DNA from 2 places in the Halodesulfovibrio marinisediminis DSM 17456 genome. Region 1 is predicted to be linked to the other one. Evidence: riboswitches for the same ligand, from Rfam matches in the RefSeq annotation. Region 1 holds a riboswitch; the other holds the start of a gene.
What was found. A riboswitch is a leader RNA that binds a small molecule or an ion and turns the genes downstream of it on or off. The one in region 1 is predicted to bind glycine.
Positions count from the first base shown of each region.

Region 2: another riboswitch for glycine. It lies ahead of BUR09_RS07665 (hypothetical protein); the one in region 1 lies ahead of BUR09_RS08980 (alanine/glycine:cation symporter family protein).

Region 1 covers NZ_FSRG01000005.1:221,725-227,679, reverse strand. The annotation lists gene BUR09_RS08995 (M23 family metallopeptidase) at 1-54, opposite strand, end outside; gene BUR09_RS08990 (hypothetical protein) at 457-930, shown strand; gene BUR09_RS08985 (Na+/H+ antiporter NhaC family protein) at 1,015-2,358, opposite strand; glycine riboswitch at 2,711-2,788, shown strand; glycine riboswitch at 2,792-2,876, shown strand; gene BUR09_RS08980 (alanine/glycine:cation symporter family protein) at 2,991-4,382, shown strand; gene BUR09_RS08975 (hypothetical protein) at 4,593-4,829, opposite strand; gene BUR09_RS08970 (class I SAM-dependent methyltransferase) at 4,858-5,451, opposite strand.
Region 2 covers NZ_FSRG01000004.1:716,323-722,277, forward strand. The annotation lists gene BUR09_RS07655 (cytochrome c family protein) at 80-529, shown strand; gene BUR09_RS07660 (methyl-accepting chemotaxis protein) at 539-2,557, shown strand; gene BUR09_RS07665 (hypothetical protein) at 2,864-3,262, opposite strand; glycine riboswitch at 3,761-3,857, opposite strand; gene tgt (tRNA guanosine(34) transglycosylase Tgt) at 4,157-5,281, opposite strand; gene BUR09_RS07680 (SPFH domain-containing protein) at 5,433-5,955, opposite strand, start outside.

The DNA.
Region 1 (5,955 bases):
GCTATAACCAATACAACATGCAACAACTATAATTCGAATACATTGAATATTCATTATCACCTCTAAATGAGAACATCATAATAATATTACTTATTCTAACTAGATACCGAGATGATATTAATACTCCTTTGCCGACCTTTTAGCATTTTATACAACAACTACGGACAAATAAGTATAAAATAAAACTTCAATGCAATGTCAAATTATAAAGCAAAATATATTGTAAATATTTCCTAAAAGTTACTTTCCCCATTGATAAAAACACCTATCTAGGTTGATTGAACGCCTTGCTATGGTACATTGACATAGTACTAAACAACAAACAAACAGTGCACAGAACGCTATTACATTACATACTAAACAATTACTGCAATGGTAATGCAGTAACAAAATTTGTTTATCATGTTTTGTATATTAATTACGGAGAGTTGTGTACTGAACCTAAGGAGATGAGACATGACAAGTAGAATTACCTTACTCGCCTTTGCGCTCGTTTTGGTGACAGCTACTTTCGCAAGCGCTATGACCGAGGTTATCGTGGTTGAAGAAACAGCCGTAGTGACAACTCAACCAATGACAATGGACTCCAAGGCATCTTTCCTAAACGCAATGCGTGGTACGGGTTACCTTCCACCTACCATGATGTTCACACCTGTCTACTCACCTCAAGGACTGCGTGTAGTACGGACGGAACGTATGGGAATGCACCCAAGGATGTCAGGCTGTGCCCAACTCAACATGCGAGCCCGTTATCAAAACGCACCATACGAAGCAGTATACACAAATCAAAATGGCTGCTTGGTTATGTGCAAGGTACCGGCAAAAATTCGTAATGCACCGGTAATGATGCACTTAGGTCCTAACATGCATCCTAGGATGATGAGCCCACAACAAACCAACCCAATGATTCGAGGCGTTATGCGTCCATAACGACTCCTAAACATACCAACAAAAAAAGAGGGTTCCTTGCATGAAGCAAGGAACCCTTCTTATTGGTGTATGATAAGATATAAACTATTTTTCAGATGGCTTACCGAAGTAGATAGCTGCTGCGCCTGTAAATGCAAGAATCAGGCAGTACCAGTTGCTTACTGCGATATCTACAGGAGACACTTTCGCAAGGGAACCGGCAAGCAGAACCTGTGCTGCGTATGGAACTAAGCCCTGAACTACGCAAGAGAAGATATCAAGCAGACTTGCACTACGTTTTGCAGAAATACCGCTACGTTTTGCGATCTCTTTCGCCATGCCACCAGAAAGGATGATGGCAACGGTGTTGTTTGCAATACATCCGTCAGCAAGAGCTGCCAAAGCGGCGATGCTAAATTCACCAGCTTTTTTACTCTCTTCAGTCTTGCTGAAGCGCTTAGCGATGTCGCCAATTTTATTTACCAGCCATGTAAGGCCACCGTTATGACGAATAAGTTCGCCGAGACCACCCACAAGAATGGAAAGAACGAGAATCTCGTGCATACCCACAAAACCGCTGTAGATATCCTGGCTGAAAGTAAGCAGCGCGTAGTCAGACATTGTTGCAAGACCAACAGCACCAGCGAGCACAATACCAGAAGTAAGAACGATGAATACGTTCACGCCAGCTACAGCTAAGCCAAGGATAGCAAGGTATGGTACTACCTTAACAAACTGCCAGTCACCAGGATTTGCAACAGAACCGGTGGAACCAGAGATAGAGTAAAGCGCAATAGTTGCAATAGCAGCTGGGAGCGCAATAAGCAGGTTCATGCGGAACTTGTCACGCATGTTACAGCCCTGGGTACGGGTAGCAGCAATAGTAGTGTCTGAGATCATGGAGAGGTTATCACCGAACATTGCACCACCGACTACGGCGCCCATGAGCAGAGCAATCGACATATCAGAATGAGCAGCAACACCAGCAGCAATAGGGCCGATCGCTGCGATAGTTCCCATAGAGGTACCCATTGCAGTAGCAACAAATGCTGCAATAACAAACAAACCAGGCAAAACAAGTGATGCAGGAACTAAAGAAAGCCCCATGTTTACAGTAGCATCTACACCGCCAACGGCTTTTGCTACAGCAGCAAAACCACCAGCAAGCAAGTAAATGATACACATGGTCATAATGTTGATGTCGCCAGCGCCTTTCAGGAAGATGGTAATTTTTTCTTCAAGACATTCTTTACCCATCCACAGTGCAACAATGATTCCCGGAATGATGGCAACTGTTGCTGAAAGCTGATAAAACGCCATGGACACACCAGACATCATCAAGACAGAGCCTGTGCCGATAAAAAGCACCAGAAAAATTAGAAGGGGGAGCAAAGCAATACCGTTGCTCTGCGGAGCCTCTGTTGTGTGCGTCTTCTCTAACAAACTCATTTCTTCAATTTCCTTATTACTACAACAATTTATGCATTCAATATCGCCTGTTTTTACAAAAATGGACAATATTGATTGTGCCCTCATTCATAATGAACAAAGACCTCTCGACAACTGATGAGCCTGTCTTAGACGCACTTTAAAAATCTGTCTACTCACATTTTTGTCAAAAAAGCCATTTTTTATACAATAACCAGTTGTTTTTACGATTAATTCACTTAATTTACATATAGTGAAATTATTTTTTCTGCTTATTTAGATTTCTTGAAATAGAGTACATACTTTACTTTTTCAGGCGTTTCCTCTTGCCAAATGCTACTTGGTTATATAAACAGCCATTTCACAATTTCGGATGACGGTTGCAGGAGAGAGTGCCGCAAGGCACCGCCGAAGAAGTAAATCTTTCAGGCAAAAGGACTGCTTCCCGACGAGCCTCTGGAGAGACTTCGCATGTTGCGGAGCACCGAAGGAGCAAGCCTTGCTGTGCAAGGTGAAACTCTCAGGTACCAAGGACAGAGTGGTGTTACAGCACAGGCAGTACTATTTTTATTGCCTGTGGCTGCGCAAGCTATTCCCGCCCGCTCAGAGACTCATCTCATCCATCCTGATTAATTCATTTTTTAGGAGACGAGATGCAAAATATCACTAATCTGCTCAACACTATTGATTCCCTCGTATGGGGACCACCTCTTCTTATTCTGCTTGTAGGAACAGGGCTTTTCCTTACTTTACGCCTCAATGCTTTACAGGTTGTGCACCTTCCAAAGGCTTTGAAGCTCGTATTCGCACCTTCTTCACGCAAAATATCCAGCAAAACTGGTGACGTTACTCCGTTTGCAGCTTTGTGTACGGCTCTTTCCGCTACCATCGGTACAGGTAACATTGTTGGTGTTGCTACTGCTATCGCAGCTGGCGGCCCGGGTGCACTTTTCTGGATGTGGATTGCAGCATTCTTCGGCATGGCAACCAAGTATGCAGAAGCACTGCTTGCCATCAAATACCGTGTAGTTGACGAAAACGGTCAGATGGCTGGTGGCCCGATGTATTACCTTGAGCGCGGCCTTAACAACAAGCTGCTCGCACGTATGTTTGCGCTCTTCGGTATCGGTGTTGCTTTCTTCGGTATCGGTACATTTGCACAGGTTAACGCTATTGCTGACGCAGCAAGGCTCACCTTTGATGCTCCGATCTGGCTTACTGCTGTAATTCTTACCACCCTTGTTGCTGCTGTTACTCTTGGTGGTATCCGCTCTATCGCAGCTGTAGCTAGCCGCATTGTTCCTTTAATGGCAGCTATCTACATCATCACTTCCCTTGCAGTTATTTTACTGAACCTTTCAGAGATCCCTGCTGTAATCAGCCTTATTATCGATAGCGCGTTCAATCCGACCGCAGCCTTCGGTGGTGCAACTGGTGTTACCATGCTTATGGTAATGCGTAACGGTGTTGCACGCGGTGTATTCTCCAACGAATCCGGTCTCGGTTCCGCACCTATCGCAGCTGCGGCAGCACAGACTGACTCCTGTGTACGTCAGGGTCTTATCGCAATGACTGGTACATTCTTCGATACCATTATCGTATGTACCATGACAGGTATCGTGCTCGTTCTCACCGGCGCTTGGAACACTCCAGGTCTTGCAGGTGCAGCTATGACTAACTCTGCATTCGCAATGGGCCTCGGCAGTGACATCGGCAAATACGCTGTTACCATCGGCCTCATGTTCTTTGCCTTCACCACCATCATCGGTTGGAACTACTACGGCGAACGCTGCACCGCATACCTCTTCGGTGTTAACGCAATCAAGCCATACCGTTTAATCTACATTGGTCTTATTGCTTGCGGTGCCTTCCTCAAGCTTGACCTTATCTGGATTCTTGCAGACATCGTGAACGGCCTCATGGCTATCCCGAACCTTATCGGCCTGCTCGGTCTTTCCAGCGTAGTAGTAAACGAAACTCGTGAATTCTTCGCAAAAGAAAGCACTGAGAATGCATCAGCTGATGCTGTTCTTACCGAAATCTAATTAATAACATTTTTGAGGCAGCACCTCGGACACATTGCTCAAGTCTATTGCCCTCTACTCTTTTGCTTTCTTATAGGCTATTCTTGTCAACTTGATGCTGTTCTCAAAAATACGACAGGGATGCACTCGCAATTGCGAATGCATCCCTGTTTTTTTACGTAACGATTTATGACTGCCGCCAACTAAAAGCGTTATACCAACAGACAACAACTAATAAACTTGTTGCTCCTTGGAGATAATAGGTCGCTCCCAAACACAGTTCATAATTGCTCTTTTAAAGAAACGGCTACGGGGGACATAGTCCTCGAAATACTCACACGTCGAATCAAATGCTTTACGCATAAGCTCATCATCAAAGCGGTCACCATATTTTTCAATCATAGCAGCCCGCACTTCTTCCCACAGGTCAGAATCTGTTTTATCCGGCCATACTTTTTCTTCAGACATACCCTGCCCCTTCAAATCTAAAAATTTGCTAAAGCTTCTCGATAATGAGCAAGTGTTCTTTGTTTAACTCTTTATTCGGGAAATCATATCGTCCCACGCGAAACTCTTTCCAAGGAAGCGTAGCAGCCCACGCCTGAATCGCGTCGCCTTCTGCCGTACCGCCTTCGTGCCCTGTGTATATATGTACCGTAACGACACCATTTGATGTTAACACAGGCAACAACGCTTCCAAAGAAGCAATCGTTGTTTTTGCACGCGTGATAACAGCATGATCACTCCCCGGAAGGTACCCGAGGTTATACATAGCGCCTGTAACTGCGGTTCCATCAGGCAGGTTTTCCGCTACAGTCTCATGCCCTGCATGGAACAATGTAACACGCTCTGCAATGTCTGCCTTTTCAAGACGCTCCTGCGCATTTGTAAGACCTGACTCCTGAACATCAAAGCCATACACCTGTCCTTTTTCACCGACAAGTTTTGCTAAAAACAGCGTATCGTGCCCATTGCCGACAGTACCGTCGACAACAATGGCTTTGGTTCCAGCCTCTTCCCAGCTTGCGGCAAACTGCTGCCAAATTAATTTTGTAAACTGTAATATAGAAGGAATGTGCCTAGGGCGCATATTTTCTCCTGCGTACTACGATCACGTATGATCAATTTTTTCTGTCCCGGGAAAACTACGTGAACTCAAAAAGAATCACAACATGGCAATAAGCCCACACAAGTCCTCATCACAAAACATGCAAGATGTGCAAAAATGGTCAACTTGTGCACACAACTTATTGCACAAGTTGCACAATCAATGAACCGTTTTCACCTAGCAACACACTGTTTTTATTAACTTCAAACTTTTGGCACGCTCTCTGCTATAAAGAATACAACAGACGAAACCAATCACATCACACTCCGTGATTGTTAACATAGAGAGCAATAAAAAGTATCCATCTAACGATCATGTATCGTTAACAGCTAAAGATGCGTTAAACGCACACCTCTTTAAAAGTAGACGACTGAAACACCTACTCCCGTTGGGGCGGCAGGCATGCCGCCCCCCTAAAAAAAGAACACGCGCAACGCGTGATACATAAATTTCATCCTCATCCCTTGAGCTCCAGCAACTGTTTAG
Region 2 (5,955 bases), on a different contig from region 1:
GGGTGTTGTCGTGAAGAGTGTTCGGGCAAGCGTACGAGGGATGTACGCTTATACTCTTCCAAAAAGGGAGAAAGAAATTATGCAAAACCAGAGAGTCTTTCTTGTTGCTCTCGTATTGGTTCTGTGTGTGCCATGCATTGCTTTCGCAGCTAAGTTTGTGGGTTCGGCTGCATGTGGTGAATGTCATGAAGCAGAGCACAGTCGTTTTATGCAATACTCTAAAAAAGCAAAATCGTGGGAGAGTATTGTGGTTATGGCGCCAAAACTTACAAAGGCAGAGCAACAAGAGTGCTACGAATGTCATACGACAGGGTACAAGCAAGGGGGATTTGTTAGCTACGAAGAGACTCCGGAACTTTCAGATGTAGGGTGTGAAACATGTCATGGACCTGGTGCGGCACATGCTGAAGACGGCGATCCTGATTTAATCAAGCGTAAGCCTGATCCAAAAGATTGCACGGTATGCCATAGCGCTGCTCGTGTGAACGATTTTGGGTTTAAACCGCTTGTAAACAGTGGTGCACACTAGGAGGACATAATGTCGATACGGACTTCGTTAGGTGCGAAGATTTCGCTCTTAATTACCTTTATTTCGTTTGTTGTGTTCGCCGTTCTGATAGGCACTTCCACCTATTTGCAGCATGATGGAATGCTGGAACAACTGAGTCAGTCTTTGACGCAGACATCGCAACTGGTACAGGAAGCTATCGAGCGTCCGATGGTTGTCGGTAACGATGAAGGGACAACGGGAGAATTTGTTCGCCTCGGGAAAGAGTATCCTGATATGAAAGTTCATCTTGCAGATTTTGCAGGTGAAGTCACATATTCAACACAAGAGGCTGACATTGATAAGCAGATAGCAGAACTATTACCTATTGATGGTTTTGCGGATGTGTCAAAACGAGCATTAAAACAGCCTGTAAAAGAGAATCTGATTGTGAGCGGTGGCGACAGTCCTGTTTTTGTCAGAGTTATCTCAATTCCAAACGCGCCCTCCTGTAAGCACTGTCACGGTGCATCAAAACCAATTCTCGGACAGCTAGTTATTACGAAAGACATCTCAGGGGCTATGGATACAATCGCGTTGCAAATGTATGAGAACATCGCGATTTCATTTGCCGGACTTCTTGTTCTCGTCCTGAGTGTTGTGTTCTTCATTCGTAAAGTAGTTATTCGTCCTATTGAACAGATTGCTTCTTCTTCAGATGCCATTAGTAATGGTGATTTTAACGCACATTTCTTGGTGAACAGTGAAGACGAGCTTGGTAATTTGTCTAAAAACCTTGGTGCAATGGTTGATAAGCTCAAGGTTGAACTTGGTTTCTCCAAGGGCGTTTTGCGCGGCATGACGGCACCTATTCTTATCTGTGATGTTGACCGCAAGGTTACTTCGACAAACCAGCAAGCAATTGATTTGATGGGGATTGCTGGAACGCCGGTTGATTACAAGGGTGTTGCGGTCTCTGATTTTGTTGTTAACGATCCATGTTGTGATCGCATTATTAGTGATGTGATGACATCGCACAGACCTTCTACCGGTAATGAAGGTGTCTTGGAAAACTTTGCAGGTGAAGAACTCACCCTTATTTTTGATGCCGCGCCTATCTATGATCTGGATGGCAAGATGCTTGGTGTGTTTGTGATGATTACAGACATGACGACCATGCGTAGGCAACAAAGCAGAGTTGAAGAACAGAACGAGAAGATTACTCAGGCCGCAAATTCTGCACGTGCCATTTCAGAACAGGTATCTTCTGCTTCTGAAGAGCTTGCGGCGCAGATACGACAGTCGAGTAACGGTGCTGATGAACAGCAGAAGCTTACAGGTGAATCCGCAAGTGCCATGACGCAGATGAATGCATCTGTTCTTGAGGTTGCCCGTAACGCATCGGATGCAGCCGAACTAGCAGCATCGACACAGGAAAAAGCTGTTGAAGGTGGTCAGGTTGTTGATCAGGCAGTGGAGAGAATTCATGCTGTTGCTGACCAAGCTCAGGCTTTGAAAGAAGAGATGACTGTACTCGGTCGTCGTGCAGATGGTATTGGTCAGATTATTACCGTGATTGAAGATATTGCAGACCAGACAAACTTGCTTGCATTAAACGCCGCTATTGAAGCTGCTCGAGCAGGTGATGCGGGCCGCGGTTTTGCTGTTGTTGCGGATGAAGTGCGCAAACTTGCAGAAAAGACAATGAATGCTACTCGCGAAGTTGTTGAGTATGTAAGTGCAATTCAGACAAGCACACAGCAGAACGTTGAGGCTACAGAACGAGCTGTAGAGCTTGTGGATGATTCTACCGAGCTTGCAACCCGTTCTGGTGAGGCATTAAAATCAATTATGAAAATGGTTGAAGCAACTGCTGATCAGGTTCGTGCAATTGCTACTGCATCAGAAGAGCAGTCTGCTGCAAGTGAACAGATTAATAGTTCTGTTACGGTAATTAATGACATCTCTGAACAGACAGCTGCTGCCATGACAGAATCTACTGTAGCGGTAGAATCGGTTGCACAGCTTGCACAGGATTTGAATGGTATTATTGAGAATATGCGTTCCTAGGCTGAGCTAGCTATAGCAATTGTATAGGAAAAGAAGAAAGGGCAGAGCAATGACTCTGCCCTTTTTTTGTCTTATGTAGTTAGCTTCTATCGTTAATCATTCATTGATATTGTTTGATCAAGCTGTAGGAAGAAGAACTTTTCTGTGTACTCAAGGTGAAATGAAAAAGGATGAAGCAGATGCTTCATCCTTTTTCCGTGATTTCTTTTGGTAGACCGCTAATAGGTGCTTTGTTTGTTTTGGGATGCAGGGGGTACCTACCCCTGTTTGTTAAGGTCCGGCTGACAAACTTACCTTAGCGAAATGTTAGAATGCCTTTGACGCAACAGGTCTGCTGGCTGGTTGCTTGAAAGCAGATCCCCCTTTCTGATTGTTGAGAATTGCTTGAAATGCTTGATCCCGTTTGGCAGCTCTGTTGATGAATTCGTCAGCGATTTTTGTAGGTCCGTTGCATTCGTTTACGAGGTAGTGTTGCAGGTGTTCAGCTTTGGAGAAACTGAGTGCCCCGTGCAGGGTGCGTCTGCTAGGATAGTTGATATGGAATGTTGAAGAGAGGATGAATTTACCGATTGAGGTTTTGTACAGCTTCAGCTCCCACCAGTTTGGTGTCACGCCCATCAATTCTCTGTCATCAAGGCTCACAAGCAATTCACCTGTAAATACTAGGTCTTCTTTGCCATTTCTTTTCAAGGAAACTGTTTGCATAGTAAGCTCCTGTGAAGATAATTTTTTATATTGGGTGCAGTGTAACGGCAGAAAAAATTGATAAAAACAAAACGCTATTAATAGCTTCAGATAGTGCCATAAAAAAAGAGTACTATGAAAGTGTAGTGCTTTTTTTATGGCGGGGTAGCAATGATAATGTTTGTTGCACTGCAAGATACCAAATAAAGGGGGGAGGAGTGTGGCGAAGAAGGGAAGAAAATATGAAGGAAAAAAAGCGGATGTTATAAAAATGCAGATGCGCCGGAACTTACAGCTCCGGCGCATCGCAACCACAACAACAAACCAGTCAGGAGGGGAATCTATATTCCCCCATATATGTATCGCACATAGGCGATTACAAACGTAATCAAATGCTCCCAGTTTGCAGGCTGATATGCATAGAAACAAAAAAAGCCCGCATTAGCGGTGCCTAAATAAGAAACACGGGGCGACTGGAAAGAGGGAAAGAGGACGCAAGAAAACGCAATAATGGTTTTATGGGTCCACTCTGTCCTTTTACCTGAGAGTTTCACTGCACTGGGAAAGCAGTTTGCTCCTTCGGTGCTCCTTGCGGAGTCTCTCCAGAGGCTCGTCCGAGCAGCAGTCCTTTTGCCTGAAAGAGTTACATCTTCGGCGCCGTTTCTTTTTTTGGGGAAAAAAAGACGGTCTCTCCTGCTACCTTCAACCGAGATCCATATGTTGAGGCAGATTTCTGTTTATCGTGAGCAGATATAAAACGCAATAAAAAATACACCGCAGCGGTTGAATTTCTTATATTACTTAGGAAAAAAAATAATTTTCACATATATGGAATAAAAAAACGCCCTGTACATGGTGAACAGGACGTATTTTATTATGTTTTTTGCAGCGTAACTGCAATGTATCGCTTTGTAGTTATACGACTTCGTTAGGATAAATAGCTTCGTAAGACTTTTTGTACTCTGCAAATCTACCTTCACGAATAGCCTTACGTGCTCCACGAACAGTGTCGAGGAAGTAGGTAAGGTTGTGGATAGAGTTCAGACGGAAAGAGAGCAGCTCTTTTGCCTGGAACAGATGACGCAAGTACGCACGGGAGAATGTGCGGCAAGTGTAACAGTTACAGTTCGGATCAAGCGGTCCGTCATCTTCGGCATACTCTTTGCGCTTGATGCTGATTTTACCCTGTGAGGTGTAGAGAGTGCCGTTACGTGCGTTACGGGTAGGCAGAACGCAGTCGAACATATCAATGCCGGCGTTAATACCGTTGATAATGTCGAGCGGGGTACCGACGCCCATAAGGTAGCGTGGTTTGTCTTTTGGAAGCAGAGGAGCGGAATGGTATAAGATTTCCATCATCTTCTCTTTGCTTTCACCAACAGACAGACCGCCAAGTGCGAAGCCGTCGAAATCTTCAGAGGTCAGCTGTGCAATGGAGCGTTCACGTAAGTCTTTGAAGAAGCCGCCCTGTGTGATAGCGAAGAGAAGGTTGTCTCCGGCGCCACGAGGGTATTCTTCACGACAGCGTTTTGCCCAGCGGGTGGTCATTTCCAAGGAGCGGGCAGTGTATTCTTTGTCAGCGCCAAAGCCTACGCATTCATCCAGCACCATCATGATGTCAGAGTTCAGGTTGCGCTGAATCTGGATAACTTTTTCCGGTGTGAAAAGATGCTTGGAACCATCCAGATGGGAGCGGAAGGTGACGCCTTCTTCTTTGATTTTTCGTAAATCGCTGAGGCTGAATACCTGAAATCCGCCACTGTCCGTGAGGATTGGTTTGTTCCAGGAATTGAACTTTTGCAGACCGCCATGGCGTGCAACAAGATCGTCGCCCGGACGAAGGTATAAGTGGTAGGTGTTGCCGAGAATGATCTCAGCGCCAATATTGTTCAAGTCGTCAGGAGCAATGCCCTTAACGCTGCCTACCGTGCCCACAGGCATAAAGATAGGCGTCTGCACTACGCCGTGCGCAGTTTGCAGTTCACCTGTACGGGCAGCTCCGTCCGTTGCGTGTAATGTAAATTCTCCGATTTTTGCCATGGCGGCACTATACTCAGGAGCACACGCAAAGTCATCCCAAATTGTGTATCAAAAATTGGAGCCTAGTTTTTAATATAACAGACTGAAATGCAAAAGGCTGCTTCTGGTTATAGAAATCAGAAGCAGCCTTAAGAAGGTAGGAGGACAAACGTTATTTTTGGAGTTTAACGTTGTTTAAAATTTCAGTGGCAGAAGCGACCATGCCGCCTACGTTTGCCATGTCGGCCGGAACGATCATGGTATTTGATTTCTCAGCCATTTTACCGAACTCGTTAATGAACTGTTCTGCAATTTTCAGCTTAGCAGCTTCAGCACCGCCCGGTGCAGCCATAGCATCTGCAATCATGGTTATACCTTTTGCAGTAGCTTCTGCAATAAGCATGATTTCTTCAGCTTGACCGGCTGCTTCGTTAATTTTTTTCTGCTTTTCACCTTCAGAAAGTTCAATTGCTTCCTGTTTTAAGCCTTCTGCACGGTTGATACGGGACTGTCTGTCGCCTTCAGAACTTGCGATTTCTGCACGTTTTTCGCGTTCAGCTTTCATTTGTTGTTCCATGGCATGCATTACAGTTTCAGGAGGTGTGATGTCCTGAATTTCGTAGCGCATAACTTTGATGCCCCATTCGCGTGCAGCTTCGTCAATAGCACTCACAACCGCGGCGTTGATGCTGTCA